2 regions of the Paenibacillus sp. FSL H3-0329 genome follow, and region 2 is predicted to be linked to the other one. Evidence: riboswitches for the same ligand, from Rfam matches in the RefSeq annotation. Region 2 holds a riboswitch; the other holds the start of a gene.
The links. A riboswitch is a leader RNA that binds a small molecule or an ion and turns the genes downstream of it on or off. The one in region 2 is predicted to bind S-adenosylmethionine.

Region 1 (7,451 bases), 3.1 Mb from region 2:
TGCGCCTGCGCTGCTGCTTTTTCCGGCAATAGCGATGATGCGTGGATATTTTCAAGGCCGCAACAATATGATGGCAGGTGGGATTTCTCAGATCGTGGAGCAATTCGCTCGCGTACTGACCGCTATTTTGCTGGCTTATATTTTATTACATCAAGGTTATAGCAACACTACAATTGCTGCGGGAGCATCCTTTGGTAGCGTGATCGGTAGTATCGCGGCGTTTGGCGTAATGATTTATTTTGCAGTCAAACTTCGCCGTGAGGACAAGCAATTAGGATTGAATTATGATACTGCTCAAAAATTACCGATTTGGGGTATCTACAAGGATATTTTTACACTGTCTATTCCCATTGTGCTGTCTTCCCTTACGATTCCGGTTGTGAATGTAATTGACACTTCTCTTACGGTACGATTATTGATTGATCAGATAGGTAGGGATAGTGCCACTTCAGCGCTAGGTATTTTATCCAATCGTGCTCAGAGTGTAGCGGGCATTCCACCTGTTCTAGCTATCGCACTTGGAACTTCATTGATTCCGATCATTTCGGCTGCCTATGCCCGCCGTGATGAGGGGCATTTGAAAAAGCAGATAACGCTTGCTCTGCGGATTTCTATTTTGACAGGGATGCCGATTGTATTGGCGCTTGTAGCAGCTGCTTATTCTGTAAATGGATTATTGTTCGCCAGTTTAGATGGCAGTGGTATCGTAGCCATGCTTACTTTAGGAACGATCTTTCAGATTACGATGATGACAACGAACTCTATTTTGTTAGGTATGGGCAAATCGCGAATTTCCATGTATTATGTGTTAGCGGGTATTATTGTAAAATTAGTGGCAAGCTTATTACTTAGTAAGGTATTTGGCATCTACGGAATCATCGGTGCAACAGCACTTTGTTTCGTGGTCATTACTTTGCTTAACTTACGCATGCTGAAATCGATCGTGCCTTTTGAAATTATGGGCAAACGTTGGGGCGGTTTCGCGATTGCGGTACTTGTGTCCGGCGGGATTGGTTATGGCTTGAATGAGGCTGGGATTCTGTTAACAGATCTGATGCCGGCACGTTTGGCGTTTCTGATCACTTGTCTTGTTGTAGGAGCAGCAGTTGTTGTTATTTATCTAGTACTGCTTATTGTGCTGGGCGTGCTGACTAAACAGGAAATCTCCAGTTATCCGCGGGCGCTGCAAAAATTATTGAATCCGCTGATGAAGTTACAGCCTGCACGTGTTCGTATGAGAGAATAGGTTTGACTTCTACCCTGCATTTTGCTTCACTTAAAGAGTAGAAAATAGACAGATATTGAAGAAGGGACTGAGTAAATCATGGACAAAATTAGTTCTCCTGCTGAATTTCAGGTAGCCATTCAATCACCTCGATTAACAGTGGCCATCTTCAAGGCTGACTGGTGCTCGGATTGCAAATTTATCGATCCTTTTATCCCAGAGGTAGAGCAGGCTTATGCAGACCGCCTTACACTGGTTGAGGTAGATGTTGATGCCGTGGGCGATGTTAGCCAAGAACAAAATATTATGGGTATTCCAAGCTTCGTCGCATATTCGGATGGACGGGAATTGGTTAGATTCGTTAATAAATTGCGCAAATCCCGTGAAGAGATTGAAAATTTCCTTGATAAAGCGGTCCAAGTGCATCAAAGCCTTCAAAAGTAATTCCTAAGGAACCACCGCTTTCGCCTGTTTGTGCAAAAGCGGTGGTTTTTTGAAATATAAGTCTGGCTGCTTCTTCATTACTAAAAACTGCGGGTGATATTTTTGACGACAAATCAGTTGAAATGGCTTAGTTATCTTACTTGCCTTATCATGTTCCTCGCTGTACTCGGAGGAGCGGTAGTGACGAAGACTGGATCGGGCTTGGAATGCGGAAATGAATGGCCGCTCTGTCATGGGAAATTAATTCCGGCTTATACTATAGGCTCGATGATTGAATACACCCATCGCTTGTTTAGCGGTTTGGCAGGGTTATTCTCACTTGCCTCGATGTTTGCTTTTTGGCGTTATGCCCGTACTCGGCGCGATTTGCTGGGCTATGCATTTATGACTTTATTATTCGTCATCGTTCAAGGTGGTATGGGAGCGCTTGCAGTAATTAAATCTCAATCTGCTGCTGTAATGGCGCTGCATATGGGTTTTTCTTTGATCGCCTTTTCGAGCGCTATGATGTTGGCTCTTGGAACCAAGAGATGGCATGAATCGCGCGAATATGATCATACGTTGGAAGCTCAAAAGAAGCCCGTAAGTAAGGCTTTTCGCAATTTAACTTGTTTTACTGCCATCTATTCTTATATTGTCGTGTATATTGGAGCCTTTGTAAGTCATACGGATTCACAGGGCGGGTGTTCGGGATGGCCGCTTTGTAATGGAGAATGGGTTCCGGAGCTTTCTGGAGGTGTAGGTGTTGTTTTTACGCATCGGATTGCGGCTTTGCTCTTATTCATGCTTACTGCGCTGCTTGGGCATTTAGCATTTTGGAAACATAAGGATTATCCAGAGCTTAGAGCGCTAGGTGTAGCTGCAGTGCTGTTATGCTTGATGCAGGTGTTTAGTGGGGCGGCTGTGGTTTACACCCTAGATAATGAAAGATTGTACATATTTGCCGCTTTGGCTCATATTTTGCTGATTGCCAGTTTGTTTGGTGTCTTATGTTATATGAGTGTAAGAGTCTGGCAGCTAAATCGTGCGGGTAGTGTCGTGTCTGGAAAAAATGTAACGAACCCAATGATTCCACCGCCTTGGTAGAACATTCCCTCCGTGGATAGAGGCGCTTCACCCGCGGAATAATAAAGTGGAAATCGGTATATCGTGGAGCTGATTGGCCGATGCTTACGTCGCGAGTTTTGTACGAAGCAGTCCATGGAAGCAGACGCTGAACAAAACTTTAGGAGGACTGGGATATGCTGCGGGTATTACTTGGAGAGCCGCCTCGAAAGAACAGTGGTGTGTTGGCTGATGCGATGGAGAATATGGCCACTTTTGCAGCATTGCTGCGCAAGGAAATGAGTGCCCATGAGGATAATGACCATGAATACCGCAAGCTGGAGATTTGGACACGTGGACTGATTTCCTCTCTGGATGAACTGGAGCAAAGTTGGTTCGCGGCCGCTTTTTACCGGAAATTAGTGATCGCGGGTTATATGGATGATATGACACCGGTGGAACAGGGCGATTATGCACGTTATGTTTATTTTTATAAAGATGGCTTTATCCGGGTTTTCTCTCTTCTGGACAAGCTTGGGACGGTACTGAATCATTTTTATGATCTCAAAACATCCAAATTAAAAACGCACTTTTCTTACTTTACAGTGCTGCGTCAGCTTCAATTATTGAATGTGCATCCTGCATTAGCGGATCAACTGGAACAGATCAAGAACTCCTACCGCGATCCATTGGAGAATTTACGCAAGCGCAGAAATGCTGAAATTCATTATATGAATTCTGAAATGCAGGATGATCTGTGGCAGCGGCATCAAGGTCTGCATGATAAAATTCAGCTCGAGGATCTGGATAGCCATCTTGAGGATTTAAAACAATCGCTCGAAATGAACTGTAAGACATTAATCGCGGCATTCAGCTACAGCAATGAACAGCTGCGTAAGGAAATAAGCAGGGCAAAGAGCATAAAATCGTAATCGTTCAATATATTTCCTTTTGACAAAAATCGATAAACTCACTATACTTATGCTTGCATTAAAGTATGTACGATTTCAGAAAAAATATAATTTCATAACTTTATCTTATCGAGAGCGGCGGAGGGATAGGCCCGATGAAGCCCGGCAACCGATTTGTATCCAGCGCGGGAAGCGTTGTACAAATGTCATGGTGCTAATTCCTACAATGGCGCAGGTTGCGGTCGTTGGCAGATGAGAAGGCATTGTCTTAATAAACCCACAGAGCCTCTTGCGATCTGCATCGATCGTTGGAGGTTTTTTTGTATAGAATAAGTGAAATATAAAGGGGGGGCGACGAGAGTTGATTAATCTAAAAGGGATAACAAAGGTTTATGGAAAAGGGAGTAATGCGGCAACAGCGCTTTCTGGATTGAATCTGTCCATCGAGAAAGGTGAAATATTCGGAGTCATCGGCCACTCTGGAGCGGGGAAAAGTACATTGATCCGTTGCATTAATCTGTTGGAACGTCCGACAGAAGGTGAGGTCTGGGTAGACGGTGTTGAACTCACTAGCCTTAACCAAGGTCAATTACAGGAACAGCGGCGCAAGATTGGGATGATTTTTCAACATTTCAATTTGCTTTCTTCGGCGACTGTGTATGATAATATTGCCTTTCCACTGCGACTTGCAGGTACATCTAGAACAGCTATTGATACAAAAGTGAAAGATCTGCTCGCTCTAGTTGGGCTTGAAGAACATACAGATAAGTATCCTTCTCAGTTATCTGGAGGACAAAAGCAGCGGGTCGGCATCGCCCGGGCACTAGCCAGTGACCCTGATGTACTGCTGTGTGACGAGGCCACTTCTGCGCTTGATCCCCAGACAACGGATTCCATTCTTAAGCTGCTGCTTGATATTAATAAAAGATTCCATTTGACCATTGTGCTGATCACGCATGAAATGCATGTAATCCAGAGTATCTGCGACCGTGTCGCGGTCATACATGGTGGTGGGATTGTTGAACAAGGCAAAGTTACAGAGGTATTTCTCAAGCCGCAGCATGAGGTTACACGCGATTTCATCCGCAGTGAGACACAGAATGAAGGGCCTCTTCGAGTGGCGCTTGATGCTGCTGCCGGGGATAACTCTCAAGCTGTCAAAATTACTTTTTTCGGAGAAAAAACTTACGGCTCGGCACTATCCGATGTCGTGCGTGATACGGGTGTGAGCTTTGCAATCTTACATGGTACCATCTCAACGATTAAAGATGTGCCTTATGGACAGATGATTGTGCGGTTTGAAGGGCCAGCTGAGGCAATTGCTGTAACGATCTCCAGACTAATTGCTCAAGGCCTTGATGTGGAGGTGATTTCGTAATGAATTTTGCAGATCTAAATTGGCAAGAAATGATGGATGCTACGGTTGCTACTATAAAAATGATATTTTTTTCCGGATTGTTCACAATTATTCTTGGTTTACCACTCGGAATTCTATTGTATTTATGGGGGAAATCGAATAGTATAGTAATCAGAGTAACTTACTCGGTCTTATCATTACTTGTAAATATCCTACGTTCCGTACCCTTTATCATTTTGATGGTGGCTCTAATTCCTTTCAGCAAAGCCGTTGTTGGAACCTCCATTGGTGTACTCGGTACGATTCCACCTCTGGTGATTGGTGCAGCTCCGTTTTTTGCCCGTTTGGTAGAGACGTCGTTAAGAGAGGTAGACCGCGGAGTCATCGAAGCCGCACAAGGTATGGGAGCATCGACGAACCAAATCGTTATGCGTGTTCTTTTGCCAGAAGCTCGTCCAGGTCTGCTAGCTGGAGTTACGATCACACTGGTTACACTGGTCTCCTATACAGCAATGGCTGGTATGGTTGGGGGCGGCGGATTAGGTGACTTGGCGATTCGTTACGGCTACCACCGCTATGAGACGGAGATTATGATTGTTTCTATAATATTTATTGTCGTACTGGTGCAATTGCTACAAATGGCCGGTGACCGACTCGTAAAACATTACACACGGAAATAAGGTACATCCATATATATCCTTATTCAATACAAAATATAGATTAGAGGGGGATTTACAATGAAAAAAGTACTACTTACATTTTTTAGCCTGACACTGGTTGCGGTGCTTGCGGCTTGCGGTAACAACAATGCATCTAATAATGCTGGGAGCTCGGCTGCTACAACAGCACCAAACGCAGAAGCAACAAGTGAACCTACTAAAGATCCAGTGAAATTGGTGATTGGTGCCTCACCTGTTCCTCATGCTGAAATTTTGAAGGCTATTGCTCCATTGCTTGAAAAAGATGGAATTACACTTGAAATCAAAGAATTCACTGACTATATTCAACCTAACGTGCAGCTTGATGAGAAGGAGTTAGACGCTAACTTTTTCCAACACCAACCGTATCTGGATGACCAAAACAAAAATAATAAAACCGACCTGGTTTCTGTTGCATCCGTTCACGTTGAACCTTTTGGAGCTTATTCCAAAAAAATCAAATCGATCGATGAGTTGGCTGATGGTGCAAAAGTTGCCATTCCGAACGATGCTACTAACGGTGGCCGTGCACTAATCCTACTTGCAAAAAATGGTCTGATTACCTTGAAAGATGATACAAACATTGCTGCAACAAAAGCAGATATCACTGAAAACAAGAAAAATCTCGACATCATTGAGTTGGAAGCAGCTATGCTCCCACGTCAACTGGATGAGGTAGACCTTGCTTTGATCAACACGAACTTTGCACTAGACGCTGGTCTTGTGCCAACTAAAGATGCATTGTTCATCGAGGGTGTAGATTCCCCTTATGCTAACATTTTGGTAACCCGTCAAGACAATAAAGATTCCGAAGCCATCAAAAAGCTGGTTGCTGCCCTGAATTCTCCAGAAGCTAAAGCTTTCATTGAAGAAAAGTACGAAGGTGCGATCATTCCAGCGTTTTAAGGAATGAAGCTAAATTCGTCTATAGTCATAACAAGAACCCGCAGCCAAGTTGGCTTGCGGGTTTTATGTTCTAAGGTTGTGAGAGAATGTTAAATCCTCTATAATAAGAAAATCCCGATCTCCTTTACAGGAGAATCGGGAGGGTTATTGAACGGGATTTAGAATACTTGAACTACTTCTTCAACGCCTTCTACTTCTTCAAGGAGGGCGCGTTCAATCCCGGCTTTCAAGGTGATCGTGGAGCTTGGGCAGCTGCCGCAGGCACCCATAAGTTTCAACTTAACGATGCCGTCTTCCACATCGACCAGTTCTACGTCACCGCCATCGCGCTGCAGGAACGGACGAAGCTTATCCAGCACTTCTAGTACTTCATCATACATTTCGGTGCTTTGTGCATTCTCACTCATTTCTCAATCACTCCTTTCGTAAGTTCATTATAGTACAAAAAGTTAAAAAATAAAATGGTTAGGCGGAATAGGGAGATCATCATGAGACCAATTATTGAATTTTGTTCCAGCAACATGGGTCATGGAACAGACAAGCTAATGCATAAGCTGGAGGAAAATCCAGATTATGATGTCATTGAATACGGATGTCTGAACAATTGTGGAGAGTGTTATTTAATGCCTTTCGCCATGGTTGAAGGTGACATTATTGCAGCAGAAACTGTTGCAGAGCTAGAAGAGAAAATTGAGGCCAAGATCAAAGAGCTTGAGGCTTGGTTTAATATAGATCTTGACTAAATTTCTCGAGAAAAAAAGAGGGAGCACTCCATAATCTAAATTATGGAGTGCTCCCTCTTTTTGGAACCTTACTTGAACAAAATCCACCAATTTGATCGATTAGGCAACATATTGGAGAGTGCA
Region 2 (7,451 bases):
ATCACGAGTAACGGAAAGGAAATCCCTGTAAGATACCATGGTCATGCGTCAACGTTAGCAGGTGAAATTATGCTTGCGGCTAATACGGCTGACAATATTCTTTTCGCGACATTTACAATGCCTGATGAGGACGTATACATCCAGTTTAATCTGAACAGGCTGAAGTCACCTAATGAAGTCTTTTACGGAAATAATGAGATTTACGGATGGATAAAGAAGGTCAACTCGATGCCAACAACTAAAGGCTCTTTTGATCTGGATTATAATGTGTTATCGAAAAAAGTGAAATTCGGGTTAGCCGATGGTGCTGCTATAAAGGCTGTTCTACAACCGCAATATTCTGATTTTACTTGGAGTGGGAATGCTACAGGCGCTTTGGAAGTAATCAATAATTCGGATACTATCTATCGTTATTTCCGTGTGGAGAATAATCCGCTGGTTAACGATGCCGCCAGTACTATAGTTAGGCAACCTGACATCATAGCTAGTCTGCAGCGTCCTGATTTTGGTGATGATCCTGTTAACGGTAAGTGGTACATTAATCCGGCTCCGTATACACCTAATCAAAAGTCAGGTAATATCAGTTTCCAGGGTACTGTGAGCAGAAATTTCACTCGTAATTATCAGGTGTGCAGCACAACTAAGAACGGGCAAGGTAAAGATGTTGAATCTTGTCAAACGTATACGGAGAGCGGCAGCACTTCAGCTCCGTTTACACCAGGTGAGGATGTCAAAACCATTCGGACCTATATTTATAACGGGGCCAAACAAATAGCACCTAAGCTGTACAAGAATTCAATAGACAAGAATAAAGCGGATTCTTTGATTCGAAAGCTCCTCTGGACAAGCGAGCCTTACAATTATAATGTAATCCGCTGGATGGCTCATGAAGATGAGAATAAGAACTTACAGGATTGGACGAAAGTAAAGGGGCAATTCGAACGAATCTTCACACAACAGGCAAGCGGAGACATCGGTTGGAAGGTAGAGAATAGCATGGCTCAAGCTTATAAGAAAGCCAGAGCTACCGCTAAAAAAATGCTTAACGACAAATCTAATTATGATACCGCCGTGTTTGCGACGGATAAGCAACTTCAAGGGTATGATTATCCGATTAAATCCGGATATTATTTTAATCCTGTTGGAACGTATACCTTTACACTGGAGACAGTTACGTTTAAAGATACGGATAAAGACACGAAGGACCATAAGGATCTTGTTGAGGAGCTTACGAATTCTTTCCGATATGAAACTGATCTTATGTATATCAATAATGATAAAGTTGCGGTCAATCTGCGGAATGAACCACTGAGCAAAAACGGGAATAACTTTGCAAGAAAGCCAGCAGCTTTATCCGTAGAGGATAACACCGGAGTGAATGATGCGAAATTGTTGACGGTGGAGAACAGCTTTACTAAAGATGTGGAAGAGATCCCATATTCACAAGAAAGAGAAAGTGATAATGGCACCCATGAATTCTGGAAGAATATATTAGAGGGTTACTCACAGTCTAGTACACTGGGAAGCTTCGACAATTTCAAATACCGTGAATATGTGGGCTTGAATCAGAATATGTACAAGATCACGGAAAAGTCTACGGTGACGATTACGATTAATAAGGACCATATTCCTGTCTATACTACAGCTGAAATGCCAGATGGGAAGTACTATGTTAAGGCTTGGTTGGCAGATGTGGAGCTCTCCAAGAGTACCAACGCATACAAATCACTGGGCAAGCTTGTCGGCATTAAGCCGCTGGATCAAATTGAGGTTACGGTAAAAGGCTCTATGTTTGATGACTTAAATAATTAAACAACAATAGTCTCCCTTCATGCAAAATAGCATGAAGGGAGTTTTATTATTGTGATAGCGCTTCATCCAACGTATAATAAGGGCTGTTGATTGTTTTATTTTATATTGTTTTTTATTTTCACACTGGATGGCGGATTATTGCTTATTGGAGAAGGGAGATAGTTGCTATGAAGTTATTGGGAGCGATTGAAGCAGGCGGAACGAAGTTTGTATGCGGGATTGGTTATGAGGACGGTACCATTCTGGACCGAGTTAGCTTTCCGACAACAACACCGGAAGAAACGATGGGACTCGTAATCGACTATTTTAATGGGAAGAATGTAGAAGCTTTTGGTATTGGATCGTTTGGACCGATTGATCCCGTGCTGGACAGCCCTACTTATGGTTACATAACAACGACACCAAAACCTCACTGGGGACAATATAATCTGGTAGGCACAATGGCTGAGCAATTTAACGTGCCGATCGGTTTTGATACGGATGTGAATGGTGCAGCGCTTGCGGAAAGTAAATGGGGAGCGGCTAAAGGTCTGGACAGCTGCCTTTATATTACGGTTGGGACAGGTATTGGAGCGGGAGCAGTTGTTGGAGGTCAGATGGTGCATGGATTGTCTCATCCTGAGATGGGACATATTCTAGTTCGCAGACATCCAGAGGACACGTTTGAGGGCTACTGCCCTTATCATGGCGATTGCCTTGAAGGGTTAGCCGCAGGTCCGGGGATTGGCAAACGCTGGGGACAACCAGCAGGCGAGCTACCTGTTGACCATCCAGCTTGGGATATGGAAGCTCATTATCTTGCACATGCACTTATGAATTACGTGCTGATTCTGTCTCCCGAAAAAATCGTAATGGGCGGTGGGGTCATGAAGCAAAGCCACTTGTTCCCGCTAATCCGTACCAAGCTGCAGGAGCTGCTTAAAGGTTATGTTCAGCATCCAGCGCTCAATACCGATATTGATAATTACGTTGTGCCACCGCAGCTTGGAGATAATGCAGGACTTGCAGGTGCGATTGGACTGGCAACCTTAGCTTTGGCAAGAAACTAGTATAAAAAGATATTGACTGTTAGGAAATATATGGTATTGTAGGATCTAACAGTATAGCATTTAATGAGGGAGCACCTCTTTCACGTTTATCGTGAGAGTGGTGCTTTTTTGCGTTTTCCGAGTCTGACAGTGTGGGATTCACACCAGCGAAGAGTAGCTCAGACCCGGTAGGTATAGTGCTTGCTGAAGACTAGAAAGGCAGGGATGAATATGCAAATTGTATTTATGAATCGCTTATCCAGAATATCTGGGGTGGATCAAGAGGTGTTCGCTCAGCTATGGATTGGAGAGGAAGAAGGAGTGTGGAGCCTGGGCTGGCGTGATTTTTCAGACGGTGAGGAGACGCAGGAGCATTTGTGGTATGCGGGTGGTTCTTGGAATGAAATGCTCTGTGTTTACAGGCATGAGCTGGCGGTGAAGATGGGGGATGGCTATCGGCCGTTGATTGATGGCGTATTTCATGAAGAAGACGGCCTTACTGGGCGCAATCAGGAGCAGCTAAGGCTGCAATATTACAGTGAATATAATGGGAACGAAGCTATTTATGAGGAGTTATGTGCTTGGCGCCGCAGCCGAGCTTCTAGTGAACGGAAAGCCCCTTACATTCTTGCCAGCAATCGTTTGTTACGTTTGATAAGCACTTTCTTGCCGCATACACCAGAGGAGCTGCTGCAGATCCCTGGTGTAGGGGAAGGAAAGGTAGCCCAATATGGCACGGATTGGTTGGCTATAACCTCTACGGCTGCAAGGGAGCATTCCTTTCCTTTGAATTGGGTTCACCAAGAAATTGAGGAGGACTCTTTTGTATCCTGGCTCTATAAACAGAAAGAGGTCAAATATAAGAAACAGCTAGAAAGACTGCGATTACGGCGAATTCTGCTGCAAGGGATCGAGAATGGGTTAGGGTTAGAACAGCTTAAGGTGAACAGTGGAGTGAACCGTCGCGAACTGATTGAAGCGGTAGAGGAGCTGGAAAGAGAAGGTTATTGCGTGGAGAAACTGATCGAGGTAGAACTGAAAAATATGCCGCAGAATGAACAGGAAGCGATATGGAATGCCTATGTAGAGGCAGGAGATCTTTTTCTAAAGCCAGTGCTGCATAAGGTGTATGGGGAGGATTTTTCAGCAGCAGAAGGGCTGGATAGCTATTATGAACGTCTGCGGCTGATCCGCATTCGTTTCCGGCGGGAGCAAGCTCCTAAAGTGGGCGTGGCGACCAGTTTCTAGTAGCTTTTCCTCATATCAAAAAGACGAAGGCTTCCTTACACCATAGGGTTAAAGGGCCTTCGTCTTGCCTATTCGTCCGTTTATTTTCATAGCCATTCTTTCTTGCGGAATACATACAGCATCCCACAGCCTAACGTCAACATTAGACCTATAACGGCAAAATAGCCGTATTTCGTATGCAACTCAGGCATATGATCAAAGTTCATCCCATAGATTCCGGTAATTACGGTCAAAGGCATGAATATCGTTGTAATCGCGGTAAATACTCTCATAATTTCATTGGCGCGGTTGGCGATACTGGATTGGTAGGCCTCACGTAAGTTGCCCATGAGATCGCGGTACGTCTCAAAGGTTTCGGATATTTTAACTGCATTTTCATAAATGTCGCTAAAATACTTCTGCAGCTGATCATCAATCAGACGGAGGTCTTTTTTGTTCAGGGTATTGATAACCTCTTTCTGTGGTCCCAGCATCTTCTTTAACCATAAGATCTCACTTCGCAGACCGATAATCTCACTCAGATGAGATTTCTTGGTATGCATTAGGATATCCTCTTCAAGCTTCTCAATCCGGGCTTCAATTCGGTCACCTACGGAGAAATAATTATCTACGACAAGGTCGATAAGCAGGTAAAGGAATTGGTCTGGTTCGCTAACCTCTTGCTCCCATAACATGGGCTTCAGGATGCGCAGCTCGTGGATCTTTTGTTTCGTTACAGTAATAATATAATGTCTGCCCAAGAATATATTGAGTGCCCGCAGGAAAATTTCCTCATCATCAAAGCGGATGCTGTTTACAACAATAAAGTAATGACTTTCGTATATTTCGATCTTTGGACGTTGATCCTCTTCACTAAGGCAATCCTCAACAGCGAGATCATGCAGGTTGAACAGGGGCTGAAGCAGCTCCAAATCCTCCACATCTGCATCAATCCAATAGAACCCTTCTGTTGGGGGTGTCAATGTTTCATCAATTTCATCAATAGGTGTAAAAACCCCTGCATTCACCAGCCGGATTTTCATCTGATTCCACTCCTTCTATCCCCGGGTCTTCACCAGGGACTGCTAATTAAGCACAGAGAAAAAAATCAGCTTGGCCGGCGTTACAATCAATACAAGAGGCCGAATGACGATTCGAGGGCATGAAGAAGAACTGCTCCCGCCGCCGGCAAGCTGATGATTATCCTGTGTGGTTGCTCATTTTGTACACTTAATTGCGAGCTCGGGTCGCCTTCCATTCTTCTTCTCACCTCTTCTTTTCGTTCAGGTATGAAATACTTGTCTAGTATAACAACGGAGTATGCCTCTTTCAAGCAAATTTATTGTTACTTTAAGGCTACTTCAGCATTGTATGGACTTGACGAAAAGGAGGTTCATGATTTAAAGTAAATTTTAAAGAAATTTAATTGAATACAGCTAAATCTTATCAAGAGCAGGTGGAGGGACTAGCCCTATGAAACCCGGCAACCGGCGTGTGAACGCACGGTGCTAATTCTTGCGGAACTTTGCTGACGACTAAACCCCGTCCAAAAGTTTCTGGCAGATGAGAGAGGCGCATATGACTGTAGATATGACCTTTCTCGTTTTCCGAGAAAGGTCTTTTTATTGTTCAGAAAGCCGCGATGTGACAACATAACCTAAATACAGTTAAGGAGTGGAAAGACAATGCCAATTAAAATTCCCGACAGTTTACCAGCAAAAGAAGTACTATCCGGAGAAAATATTTTTGTGATGGATGATAGTTTGGCTTTCCATCAGGATATCCGTCCACTAAGGATTGCTATTCTGAATCTCATGCCGACTAAAGAAACGACGGAGACTCAATTGCTGCGTTTAATAGGAAATTCACCGCTGCAAGTTGATGTTACCTTGCTGCATCCACGCTCACATACTTCTAAGAATACTTCTGCTGAGCATTTGAGAAGCTTTTACAAAACTTTTGACGAGATCAGCCACCGCCGTTTGGATGGCCTTATTGTTACAGGAGCACCCGTAGAGCAAATGGAGTTTGAGGAAGTATCCTATTGGGAAGAGCTAAAAGAGATTTTTGAATGGAGCAAGGATAATGTGACCTCGACCATGCATATCTGTTGGGCGGCACAGGCAGGGTTGTATCATCATTTTGGTGTTCGTAAAGTGGCATTGCCTGAAAAATGTTTTGGTGTATTCTCCCATACGATTAATCAAAATAACATTAAATTGCTGCGCGGTTTTGACGAGGTATTCCATGTACCGCATTCCCGTCATACCGATGTCTCCCGCGAAGATATTGAGAGCAATCCAGATCTGCAGATTCTGGCAGAATCCGAAGAAGCTGGTATGTATCTAGTAGCTACGACCGACGGCAAACAAATATTTGTGACCGGACATTCCGAGTACGATCCTCTATCCCTGAAATGGGAATATGATCGTGATTTGGAGAGGGGCATGGAGATGGCCTTGCCGAAACACTATTTCCCTAAAGATGATCCAGAACGGACACCTCCTGCAGTGTGGCGTGCACATGCCAACTTATTATTCTCTAATTGGCTCAATTACTATGTATATCAAGAGACACCTTACGATATCGACCCGATTGTTTATTAAGATCAGCGCTACATTATAATTTAGGAGGCATTTATCATGGACGACAAACTTAGGATTGAAAGCAGACTGGCACAAATAGGTTCACAAGAAGATCCGGCTACCGGAGCCATTAATTTTCCTATCTATAATGCTACGGCATTCCGTCACCCGAAGCTTGGGCAGAGCACAGGTTTCGATTATAGCCGTACCAAAAGTCCGACCCGTTCCGTACTGGAGAATGCGGCTGCGGAATTGGAGTCTGGTGATGCAGGTTTTGCCTGTAGCTCTGGGATGGCGGCTATTCAAACCATATTTACCCTGTTTGGGCAAGGCGATCACTTGATCGTTTCGCTGGATCTTTACGGCGGGACCTATCGTTTGTTGGAACGAATTATGTCCAAGTTTGGAATCACTGCTTCCTATGTAGATACGAATGATTTGGATGCGCTTGAGGCTTCCCGTCTTCCAAATACAAAGGCGATATTTATTGAAACGCCAACGAATCCTTTGATGATGGTTACGGATATTGCAGCCGTTGCTACTTGGGCTCGTCATCATGGGCTGCTCACAATTGTAGACAATACACTGCTGACTCCATTTTTCCAGCGTCCTCTGGAATTAGGTGCGGATATTGTAGTCCATAGTGCTACCAAATATTTGGGCGGACACAATGATATACTTGCTGGTCTTATTGTATCTAAAGGGGCTGAATTATCCGCTGAAATAGCGATTCTACATAACTCTATTGGCGCTGTGCTTGGGCCAACAGACAGTTATCAGCTGATGAGAGGCATGAAGA

Region 1: another riboswitch for S-adenosylmethionine. It lies ahead of NSQ66_RS25280 (methionine ABC transporter ATP-binding protein); the one in region 2 lies ahead of metA (homoserine O-succinyltransferase).

The regions. Positions count from the first base shown of each region.
Region 1 is NZ_CP150150.1:5,719,378-5,726,828, reverse strand. It holds gene NSQ66_RS25300 (polysaccharide biosynthesis protein) at 1-1,246, shown strand, start outside; gene NSQ66_RS25295 (thioredoxin family protein) at 1,325-1,669, shown strand; gene NSQ66_RS25290 (COX15/CtaA family protein) at 1,772-2,755, shown strand; gene NSQ66_RS25285 (Cthe_2314 family HEPN domain-containing protein) at 2,911-3,645, shown strand; SAM riboswitch class I at 3,748-3,883, shown strand; gene NSQ66_RS25280 (methionine ABC transporter ATP-binding protein) at 3,986-5,002, shown strand; gene NSQ66_RS25275 (methionine ABC transporter permease) at 5,002-5,661, shown strand; gene NSQ66_RS25270 (MetQ/NlpA family ABC transporter substrate-binding protein) at 5,719-6,585, shown strand; gene NSQ66_RS25265 (NifU family protein) at 6,744-6,992, opposite strand; gene NSQ66_RS25260 (YuzB family protein) at 7,074-7,328, shown strand.
Region 2 is NZ_CP150150.1:1,960,910-1,968,360, forward strand. It holds gene NSQ66_RS08400 (hypothetical protein) at 1-1,812, shown strand, start outside; gene NSQ66_RS08405 (ROK family protein) at 1,980-2,861, shown strand; gene NSQ66_RS08410 (HRDC domain-containing protein) at 3,072-4,088, shown strand; gene corA (magnesium/cobalt transporter CorA) at 4,175-5,110, opposite strand; SAM riboswitch class I at 5,508-5,637, shown strand; gene metA (homoserine O-succinyltransferase) at 5,753-6,673, shown strand; gene NSQ66_RS08425 (PLP-dependent transferase) at 6,710-7,451, shown strand, end outside.